DNA from 2 places in the Pradoshia sp. Z4_20 genome. Region 2 is predicted to be linked to the other one. Evidence: riboswitches for the same ligand, from Rfam matches in the RefSeq annotation. Region 2 holds a riboswitch; the other holds the start of a gene.
The links. Region 2 has a riboswitch for lysine ahead of AC4BHP_RS08805 (amino acid permease). Riboswitches for the same ligand answer to the same signal wherever they lie in the genome.
Positions count from the first base shown of each region.

Region 1: it holds a riboswitch for lysine, as region 2 does, so the genes downstream of both, AC4BHP_RS11185 (Na+/H+ antiporter NhaC family protein) here and AC4BHP_RS08805 (amino acid permease) in region 2, are expected to answer to the same signal.

Region 1 covers NZ_JBZAJD010000003.1:221,818-227,638, forward strand. Annotated here, with positions in the region: gene AC4BHP_RS11175 (glycosyltransferase family 2 protein) at 1-549, opposite strand, end outside; gene AC4BHP_RS11180 (hypothetical protein) at 768-1,031, shown strand; gene AC4BHP_RS11185 (Na+/H+ antiporter NhaC family protein) at 1,524-3,104, opposite strand; lysine riboswitch at 3,251-3,431, opposite strand; gene AC4BHP_RS11190 (ABC transporter ATP-binding protein) at 3,675-4,382, opposite strand; gene AC4BHP_RS11195 (ABC transporter ATP-binding protein) at 4,382-5,161, opposite strand; gene AC4BHP_RS11200 (branched-chain amino acid ABC transporter permease) at 5,136-5,821, opposite strand, start outside.
Region 2 covers NZ_JBZAJD010000002.1:583,098-588,918, forward strand. Annotated here, with positions in the region: gene cdr (CoA-disulfide reductase) at 1-1,586, opposite strand, end outside; gene AC4BHP_RS08805 (amino acid permease) at 1,779-3,218, opposite strand; lysine riboswitch at 3,351-3,551, opposite strand; gene gntK (gluconokinase) at 3,659-5,197, opposite strand; gene AC4BHP_RS08815 (TlpA disulfide reductase family protein) at 5,358-5,821, shown strand, end outside.

The sequences.
Region 1 (5,821 bases), on a different contig from region 2:
TTCAGGAATATCTCGGTTATGTACTAATTGAATTTTCCCAACCTTATATTTATCAATCATGACAGTCGAGCAGCCAATAGCTGTTGTATCTCTTAACAAATCTTGATATGTAAGATGAACCGGCATCTCAATAACAGGTTCATATGCTTGGTTCTCCTCATCAATAAACTGATAATCAGTGTAACTAAATGCCAAGTTATGCGCTTCCATGAATTCAAGCTGCTTTTCCAATTTATTCGGTGCCCATAAATCTTTGCTGTTTAGAAAGGCAATATAATGTCCTTTGGCTGCCTGAATAGCCATGTTTCTGGCTTTGCCCGGACCGACATTTTCCTGCAGGGTAATTAATTTAATTCTGGAATCATCCATTAGATACTCTTTTATCATATCCTTGCTATTGTCAGTCGAAGCATCATCAACAATAATTAATTCCCAGTTTTCATAGGTTTGTTTTTTAACTGATTCTATGGTTTGACGAATAAAAACCTTTGAATTATAGCTTGGCATGATAATAGATACCAATGACCTAAATGGAATACTGCTTCTCACGATTCCTCACCCTCCTGATAAAATTTATCCTAAAAGTTATAAAACTCTCCGAATAGTAAATTATTATATAAATATAATAATATTTATCCGTTTTATTCATGTATTAAACACTTCAGATGGGTTTTTCAGACTCTATCCAGACTTTATACATGTCCTATTTACTGAAATAACCAACATGGATTATAATGGAAATACAAGGTGCTTAAGGGTGTGTTTAAATGAAAACTATTATTCAATCATTGGTTGTTTCATTTGTGATTCATATAATCTATATTGGTGGATCCCTAATCGTAGGCTATATAACTATAAAGACTTATAAACCCGATATTAAAGATGAATGGGAAAATGTAAAAATGCTACAAAGTGAAGTGGCTTTTGGAACAGTTGGTTCTCCTTTGTTTTTTCTAATTACCTTCATCGCCGTTGCCTTGATATGCGGAATAATCATTACTACTATTAGGAAATTTGTGCGGATAAAATAAATCAATTCTTTACATGATAGTGAAAGGGGGAAACCCACAATTATCATGGGAGCTTTTTCAATTTTTTATCTTAGCTAATTTTTTACAAAGAAGAGAGTATAGAAATGAACCTTATTAAATATTTAGGTATACAATGTCTACTAATTGGCATGATTATCCTGACTAATTTTTATTTAGACAGTTATATTAGTAAGCCATTTACTTACACGGATTTACTAGCAATAATAATTGGAATTTCTATACTAATCCTTACTTTACATCTTTCTGATAAGTTAAAAAAACGTCTGAAATCTATTTCTTTATTTTATAAAATATCCCTTTCCATATTAGCCATTTTTATTGCAATTATTTATATAGGTCTTATAACAGGAGAAATACAATTTTAACCCTTTTCAACAAAAATTTAAGTAGAGCATTTTATGGTTCAAACATCACATTATTAGTTAAAGAGACAAAAAGAAAAGGATGGCCGGTATCCAGCCATCCTATCTATTAATGAATAATACTGTTTTCTAATTGCTCCTGCTTTTTGGGCTTAGATACCCATACAAAAGATGCCAGCAAGATAACGACCGTGATCAATCCCATCGGCGTACTTCCTGTAAATCCAAGGACAATATACCCTACCATAGCTATACCCGCACTGATTAAAGCATATGGGATTTGCGTCATCACGTGATCAATATGATTCGCACAGGCACCAGTAGAAGAAAGAATGGTTGTATCAGAAATCGGTGAGCAATGGTCACCAAATACCGCACCAGCCAATACAGCCGCCATTGCCGGCAATATCATCGAAATATCTGTTGCTGCCGTGATTTCTCCTGCAATCGGGAGCAGTATACCAAATGATCCCCATGAGGTACCCGTAGCAAATGTCATCAATCCGGCTATTAAAAATAAAAGTAATGGCAGAAAGGATACATTTAAGTTTAAATCCTGTACAAGTCCAGCCAAATACTGGCCCGTTCCAAGCCTGCCGATTAAATCAACGATTGTCCAGGCAAATAATAAAATATAAACCGCTGGCAGCATGGAGCCGATTCCGTGTTTTACTCCTACTGTGAAAACCTTTAAAGAAATTCCATGCAAAATAAAAACTTGTCGTAAAAACATAATAAACGTTACAATAATTCCGATTGTACCACCCAGAACCAATGATTTAGTGACATTAGTATTTTCAAAAATGGTGAGAAGTGTTGCATGTCCAGAAACTGCCTGATAACCTGTCCAAAGCATCGCAGCCACTGTACCTACAATAAGAGTTACAATGGGGATTACCAAATCTCCAACCCTTCCAGTTGTACTTCTCGGTAAATCTTCTTTTAATTCACCTGGAACTGTCTTGGATGGATTATAAAGAATACCTTCTTTTACCGCTCTATCCTCATGTACTTTCATCGAACCAATATTCCAATTTCGATAGATCACAATGAACACCATTGCCAACGCCGCAATCGCATAAAAATTCATTGGAATCATTTGAATGAACGCTGATAAGGAACTGTATTCTGTCACCCCATGAGTGATGAAAATTCCTCCAATCAGTGCAATAATATAAGCCCCCCAACTGGATACTGGCATGATTACACAGATGGGAGCTGAGGTAGAATCAATCAAATAGGCAAGCTTCGCTCTCGGTATTTGATGTCTATCTGTAATCGGACGTGATACTTGACCAACCGCCAGAGCATTAAAATAATCATCAATAAAGATGAGTATTCCAAGCAAGGCAGCTACCAGCTGAGCCCCAACTCTTGTTTTAACATGCTTCATCGCCCATTCACCAAAAGCACGGCTCCCACCGGAAATTGAAATGAAAGCCGTAATGATGCCAAGGATGAGCAAAAATAAAATAATATATATATTGGATACATTGAGTGATCCATCTGATATAAAGATTCCTTTTACTGCTTCCCATATAAGGACACATGTCTCACCAATATTAAAATCAGCAAGCATTAAAGCTGATGCTACAATCCCCACACCAAGTGAAAGCAAAACCTTCCTTGTTATAGCCACCATTAGAATTGCCAATAGTGGGGGAATAAGCGTATAAACTGTCGACTCCATTCCTTTTTTCCTCCTCCAAATAAATAAGGGGAACTCGTCGTGAGTGCTGACCCTTGCGCTCTTACCTTTTATGCAAAAGAAAATAAAGAAGGGCTGCAATAGAGAAATATCTACCGCAGCCCTGTATCAGCTTTTCTTTCTCCATCACGACCTGTAGCTCCTCATTATAAGAACCTCTTATAATGACAGTGTTGCTTTTATTTAAAACAACCCCAGCAAATTCATTTCTGACTAATCAACTTGCTTCGGCAGTTTCCCCTTTCGGCTATGCTCTCTGTTGTCATCCTCACATAGCTTACTCTTGAATCCTGCGCCTCTACCCCATCGGAATGATAAGGTACTATCTAATTGTTATTCTAATATAACAGATTACATTCCTGTTCACAATGTGGAATAGATGTGTATTTTTTTACAATTATCTGATTAATTATTAGGATGAAGCCTGACTCAATTGCTTAACGAGTAACCCGATCGATAACATGTTAGGCTAATTAATCCAATCCTCTCGTTCCTGTAACCCACACAAAACTAAAACTCCCCTGTAAAAGTTTACAGAGGAGTGATTCACCTTTAATGTCCGCCAAGATAGGCCATCTTTACTTTTTCACTTGAGGTTAACTCATCTGCCGAACCCGAGAGGACGATTTTGCCGGTCTCCACTACATAGGCACGGTTGGCAATCGATAGTGCCAAATTAGCATTTTGTTCAACTAAAAGAATAGTTGTTCCCGCATTATTTATTTCTTCAATTATGCGGAAAATTGTTTTAACCAGTAGTGGAGCCAATCCCATGGAAGGTTCATCGAGTAAAAGCAATTTGGGCTTAGCCATTAATGCCCTTCCCATTGCGAGCATTTGTTGTTCTCCACCTGACAATGTTCCTGCCGGCTGTTTAAGACGTTCGTTCATCCTTGGAAAAAGATCAAATACCTTCTCCATATCCTCTTTAATCCCAGCTCGATCCCTACGTAAATAAGCACCAAGCTGTAAATTTTCTTCCACTGTCATATTGGCAAAAACCCGCCGTCCTTCTGGTACATGTGAGATTCCCTGCTTTACAATCACTTGAGCTGCTTTTCCACCTATGGATTTACCCTGATACATGATTTGACCCTGCTTCGGTTTAAGTAAACCTGAAACAGTTTTAAGTAGTGTACTTTTTCCAGCCCCATTTGCACCGATTAAGGTAACAATTTCCCCTTCGTCAATATGAAAAGAGACACCTTTTAATGCCTGAATATTTCCATAGTAAACGTTAATATCTTCAACCTTCAGCATCAGGAAACCTCCTCGCCAAGATAAGCCTCTATAACCTTAGGATTATTGCGGACTTCATCCGGTGTACCGTGTGCGATTAATTGTCCATGATCAAGTACATAAATACGTTCACATACCCCCATCACAAGCTGCATATCATGCTCAATCAAAAGTACAGTTAAATCAAATTTTTCACGTATTAAGCTGATTAACTCCATCAGCTGACTTGTTTCCTTCGGATTCATACCCGCTGCCGGTTCATCCAGCAGCAGTAACCGCGGACCCGTTGCTAGGGCTCTGGCTATTTCAAGTCTGCGTTGCATTCCATATGGAAGATTCTTGGCCTTTTCATCACGATAAGAATCCAGATTAAATATTTTCAGGAAATCTACAGCCTTTTGGTCCATTTCCAATTCTCCCGAAAAATGATTAGGCATTCGTATAATTGAACTGAGCATAGAATGTTTAGCCTGTGAATGATAAGCAACTTTGACATTATCTATGACAGATAAATCTCCAAACAAGCGAATATTTTGGAATGTCCTGCTAATTCCCTTTCTTGTAATTTTATAAGGCGGTAATTTGTTAAGCTTATCGTCGTTTAAATGAATGGTTCCTTCTGATGGTACGTACACACCAGTTAAAAGGTTGAAAAAGGTGGTTTTCCCTGCTCCATTCGGTCCTATTAAGCCGCACAGTTCACCGGGATACAGCTCCATAGATACATCTGCTACAGCCTTTAACCCTCCGAAATGAATTCCAATTTGGTCAACCTTAAGCAGTGGTTTGGTGGTTTGCATCCTTCATGCCTCCTTTTGTCTTCCTTTTGAAAAATGAGGTAATTTCTTTTGTACCCATCAATCCCTGCGGTCTGTACAGCATTGTCACAATTAGGATAATACTGTAAAGAATCATCCGCGTATCAGAATAATCTGATAGGAAGGAAGAAATTAATGTAAGGAGAATTGCTGCAATCACAGAACCTGACATACTGCCCAATCCCCCAAGCACGACGAATATTAAAATATCAAACGACCGAAGGAAACCAAAGGTTGACGGATTAATAATATAAAAGTTATGAGCATATAACCCACCGGCAATCCCAGCAAAAAAGGCACCAATGACAAAGGCAGCCACCTTATAATAGGTTGTGTTAATACCCATGGAATCAGCTGCTGTTTCATCTTCCCTCACAGATATACAAGCACGACCGTGAGTAGAATTAGTGAAATTCCGAATGACGATAATGGTCACTAGTAAGCAGGCAAAAACCCAAGGCCAGGTTGTCATTTGCGTGACCATCATCCCTCTTGCCCCACCAACGGAGTCCATATTAAGAAAAACAATACGAACTATTTCTCCAAACCCAAGAGTGGCAATCGCCAAATAATCTCCCTTTAAACGCAAGCTCGGGATCCCGATAAGCATGCCTACCAAGGCCGCTGCAATCCCTCCCATTA
Region 2 (5,821 bases):
ATGCCGTTTCCTTCAAGTATTCTGGTAGCTAAGTAACCCCTCATACCTACCTGGCATGTAAGATATAAATCTTTATCAGTCGGTATCTCTGATAATCGCTCTCTCAGTTCATCAACAGGAATATTGACCGAGCCGGCAATTGCTCCTTTAGCAACCTCAGCAGGTGAGCGGACATCAATTAAATAACCTCCGTTTTCCACAATCTCATCAATTTCATGCCATTGCACTGTGCTGACCATTCCCTCAATAATATTGGTTGCTGCGTAACCAGCCATATTTACAGGATCTTTAGCTGAGGAATATGGAGGAGCATAGGCAATCTCGATATCCGGAAGATCCAATACAGTTAAGCCACCTTTGATAGCTGTCGCGATAACATCAATACGTTTATCTACCCCATCCTTTCCAACTGCCTGCGCTCCGTATATTTTCCCCGTTTCCTTATCGAAGATCAGTTTCAAATGCAATTGGGAAGCACCTGGATAATAGCCAGCATGGCTGCTTGGTGCAACATGAACAACCTCATATGGTATACCTAAACGCTTCAGCATCTTTTCATTGCTTCCTGTTGAAGCAACGGTCAATTCAAACACCTTGGCTATGGAAGTGCCCAATGTACCGTTATAAACACTTTCTTTCCCGTGAATATGATCCGCTACTAAACGCCCTTGACGATTGGCAGGCCAAGCGAGCGGCACATAAGTATCCGTTCCGTTAATATAATCCTTTACTTCAATGACATCACCGACCGCATAAATAGATGGGTCTGATGTTTGCAGATGCTCATTGACTTTTATCGCATTCCGAACCCCAAGCTCGAGGCCGGCATCTTTCGCAATGGTACTTTCAGGTTGAACACCAATCGCTAAAAGTATCATATCCGTTTCTACTTCTTTGCCGCTTTTCAAGCGAATGATACGACCATTCTTCTCAAAAGATGATACACCATCCTCAAGTATTAAATGAACTCCATTGTCCCGCATATGTGTGTGGACCATTTGAGCCATCTCCAAATCAATTGGCGCCATCACCTGATTTCCCATCTCAATAACTGTTACATCTATGCCGCGCTCCCGTAAATTTTCAGCCATTTCAATCCCAATAAACCCGCCGCCAATGATAACAGCCTTCTCAGGTTTATCCTGATCTACCTTTTCTTTGATACGGTCCGTATCAGGAACATTCCGAAGCGTATAAACAGATTTAGCCTCATCGATTCCCGGAATGGCTGGCCTAACCGGTTTTGAACCCGGAGATAGGATTAGCACATCGTAGGATTCCTCATATTCCTCGCCTGTCATTGCTTTTCTGGCTATGACAGTCTTCTGCTCCCGATTGATTTTGATAATTTCTGTCCAATTACGTATATCTAAATTATAGCGTTGCCCCATTCCTTCAACTGTTTGAACAAGCAGTTTATTACGGTTTTGGATAACTTCTCCTATATAATATGGAAGACCACAATTCGCAAATGAAATATATTCACCTTTTTCAAACATGATGATTTCATCTTTTTCGCTTAGACGGCGCAGTCTTGCCGCAGCAGATGCTCCGCCTGCCACACCGCCAACAATTAAAATCTTCATTTTAATAGACCTCCATTAGTTCATCGATTAGTCTAATCGTAATATACCCTATTGGGTATGTCAATTTATCAAACTCACATGATTACACTCTATCATTGCTCCCGATAACAGTTTTCATAACACCGTTTTACTTTTAAATAATACCAAAAAAAGCAAACCCACTTTTAACAATGGGTTTGCTTCTTATTACAGTTAAAAAGATTTTTTCAAATAATAGTTCTCGTGTTGTTTAACTTCCTCCATATTTTTAGGCAGTAAACGATAGAATAGGATTCCGCTTGCCAGAAGGATAACACCGAAAATAAATGTTTTTAAATCAGCCGTTCCTTTGATGATCACCCAAATGGAATATGCCGTCGCCAATATGGCTATGGTACCATCAATAATTCGTGAACGCATTTCATCAGATTTATATGTCTCGCCAGTCCAAACTAATTTCAGTTGGAATGAGGAGGAAATTAAATATGGCACTAAATAAGAAAGTGTCGCGATATAAATAATAAAGTCAAATGCATGAGCAATTGAATTTGAAATAGTTGAGAAAATAAATAATTGACCTAAACCATTTGAAACAATCATAGAGAAATTAGGAATCCCACGCTTATTGACCTGTAAAAACTTAGGGATAAATAAACCTTGTTTTGCTGCCTGATACGGGATTTCAGCGCTTAACAAGATCCAGCCAATTGTTGAACCAAATAAACTGATCAATCCAATGACCGCCAATGCTTTCCCACCAACAGGTCCCAGCACCGTTTCAATTGCATCGATTAATGGTTTTTCTGAATGGATAAGTGCATCCTGTGTTAATAATCCCATAACAAGTGTACTGATTCCCATATAGATAGCCAGGGCAATCAATAGCCCTAAAATGGTCGCTCTCTTTACATCTGCCTTTCTCTTCGCCCTTGATGCGAATACAACAGCAGATTCAACCCCTACAAAAGCCCATAAGGTTGAGACGGCAGCAAAATTTACCTGGCTGAGTAATCCCCGACTCTCACCATCAATTATACGAGTTTCCGCAAACGGTACAATATTAGATTGTTCAAAGGCAAATAGCCCAATTACAATGAATAATCCAAATCCAAGTACTTTTGCCGCAGTCGCCACAAAGTTTAATTTACCAGCATTCTCTATGCCTCGCATAATAAAGAAATGAACGCCCCAGAGCATGATTGTGCAGACAAGGAATGTTAAAGCATTGCCAACTTTTAGACTAAAATTCCCTATACTGAACAATTCAGCCGTACTAGTCAAACTTGGGAAGAAGGTAGATAAATACCCTGCAAACGTAGTGATGATGGCAATATTACCTGCAAAATTACCAATCCAGTATCCCCATGTAGACATAAACCCGGATAATCTTGAGGCTAAAGAATTTTCCTTGAACAATTCCTTAGCATAAATCTGAGGGCCACCTGTTAAATGTGGCTTACGAACAGCCAGATTCCCAAAAACCAGCGCAATAGTTAGTACACCCAATCCTGTTAATCCCCATGCCATAATTACTCCGGCAGGACTAGCTACTTCTGCCAGCGTACGCGGCAACATAAAAATACCAGACCCAACCATATTGCCGACTACAAATGCCGTTAAAATCCAAAAACCCAGTTGCTTCTTATTGTGCACGATAATTCCCCTTCCAAAGCTGTCATGTTACTCTCTATTTTTGAATTATCCATTTCTGTGTAAATAAACTAAATAAAAAACACACCTTATTGTTAAGGTGTGCAACATTTTATGATTAGCCACACCAGACAATAAATGGATAGTTCTCCATGGTCTATATACATATCGCGATGTATATAGACCATGACAGTCCTGCACCTATTCGGATACAGTCCCAGCTGCTCTCTTCGGAAAAAAAGAGCGCTTCGGCAGATTTTCCTTTCAACTAAAGTCAGCAAGCTTTCCGGCTCTCTTTTTAGTTTACTAATAAAATCTGCGACCTCTACCTCATCTTTTAGTCCGATGAGGATTTGTATTAAATTAAATTATTCCTGTATAAAGGATACAGTGAAAACGCGAATGCTGTCAATATTATTCGACAATGTTATTTTCAAATCAACTTATTTATGATTAATCCATTTGTTTTGGAAAGCTGCTATACTGCTATATTCAGTCTCCAATTTTCTGTATATATTGATGTAAATTGGCAGTAATTCCTCGTATCTTTCTACATTTGCTTTAACCGGCGTATGGACATGTGTAGTTCCCACATAATTTGATACAACGGATAGGTCTTCAATTTCACCGAGTGCATATCTGCCGAGTACAACTGCTCCTAAACAAGAGCTTTCAAAGCTTTCTGGCACATCTACTTCCTGATTAAAAATATCCGCAAGCATTTGCCTCCATAACTCTGAGCGCGCAAATCCCCCCGTTGCCCTGATTTTACTTGGCACACCTATCAATTCCTGCAAAGCTAATAAGACTGTATAGAGATTAAAAATGACTCCTTCAAGCACCGCTCTGACCATATGTTCCTTTTTATGATGAAGTCCCAAGCCAAAGAACGATCCTCTGGCATCAGGGTTCCAAATGGGCGCTCTCTCTCCAGCTAAATATGGGTGGAATAGTAGTCCATCTGCCCCCGGCGCTACTTTTGATGCTATCTTGGTGAGTACTTCATATGAGTCAATTCCGAGGCGTTTAGCTGTTTCTACTTCCGCTGAAGCCAGCTCATCTCTTAGCCATCTAAAAGTCATACCTCCATTATTAACTGGTCCGCCAATCACCCAATGCTTATCCGTCAATGCATAACAAAAAATTCGGCCCTTTTCATCCGTAATCGGCCTATCTGTTACCGTACGAATGGCTCCGCTCGTTCCAATCGTGACTGCTACAATCCCTGGATCAATCGCATTGACACCCAGATTGGAGAGAACGCCATCACTGGCTCCTATTACAAATGGAGTATCCGGCAACAGCCCCATATCCGCAGCATAGACGGAGTCCATGCCAGATAAATAATATGTAGTTGGTACTGGTTTAGACAAATGGGTCTCTGTAATACCCGCGATTGCCAATGCCTCAGAATCCCATTCTAAATTTTTAAGATGAAACATTCCTGTTGCTGAAGCAACCGAATAATCAATCACATATTGCCCAAATAATTTATAAAAAACATATTCTTTAATGGAAATGAATTTATATGTCCTACCCGCTAATTCGGGATAATCATTCATCAACCAGGTGATTTTTGTAAGAGGAGACATTGGATGGATTGGCGTTCCAGTTCTCCGATAAATTTCTTGTCCATTCCTCTCATTTTTAATATAGTCGGACCACTTCTTTGAACGGCTGTCAGCCCATGTAATGCATTGAGTTAATGGATTTCCATTTTCCTCAACCGCAATTACGCTGTGCATAGCCGAGCTAAAGGATACTAACGACAGTTCATCAGGATTTATTTGGCTTTGGACCATTACTCCTCTTATTGCATTAAGTACAGCATGAAAGATCTCATCAGGATTCTGCTCTGCTGTAAGTGGAGTCGGGCTATATAATGGGTACTCTACATGATAGGTGCTGAGCACAGATGCGTCTCCCGAAAATAATACAGCCTTTGTACTCGTGGTTCCTATATCAACTCCTATATAAAACATCTATCTTCCCTCACTTCCCTAAAAGCTCAATACTAGATTCTTACCTTTATTCATATTTTTATAAACAACTTAACACAATTTGATGCCCATTGATTAATTTTTTCACGACTGGCAAATACTTTCTACTAAATAAAAACGACATCAGGAGGCCTCATCCAAATTGAAGAATAAAACAATTGCCATTCTTGCTCCATTCTTTTTATTCATATTTCTATTTATTTACACGCAGACACAAAAAGAGTCTATTACAGAGGAAACTAGACCTGTTTTGACTCAAACAGGAATTAAAGAAGGTCAATCTGCACCTGATTTCGAATTAAAAACTCAGGACGGAAAAAGCATAAAATTATCTGATTATCGCGGTCAAAAAGTTTTATTAAACTTTTGGGCAAGCTGGTGCCCTCCCTGCAAATTAGAGATACCAGATCTCAATGAATTTTATAGTGAACATAAAATGGGGAAGATCACTGTATTAAGCGTGAATATGACCTATTCAGAAAAAAACAAGCAAGCCGTTCAAACCTTCCAAGATATGTATAATATCAGGTATCCTGTATTACTGGACCAAACAGGAACTATTGCAGGATTATATAAAATTATAACAATCCCAACCAGTTATTTCAT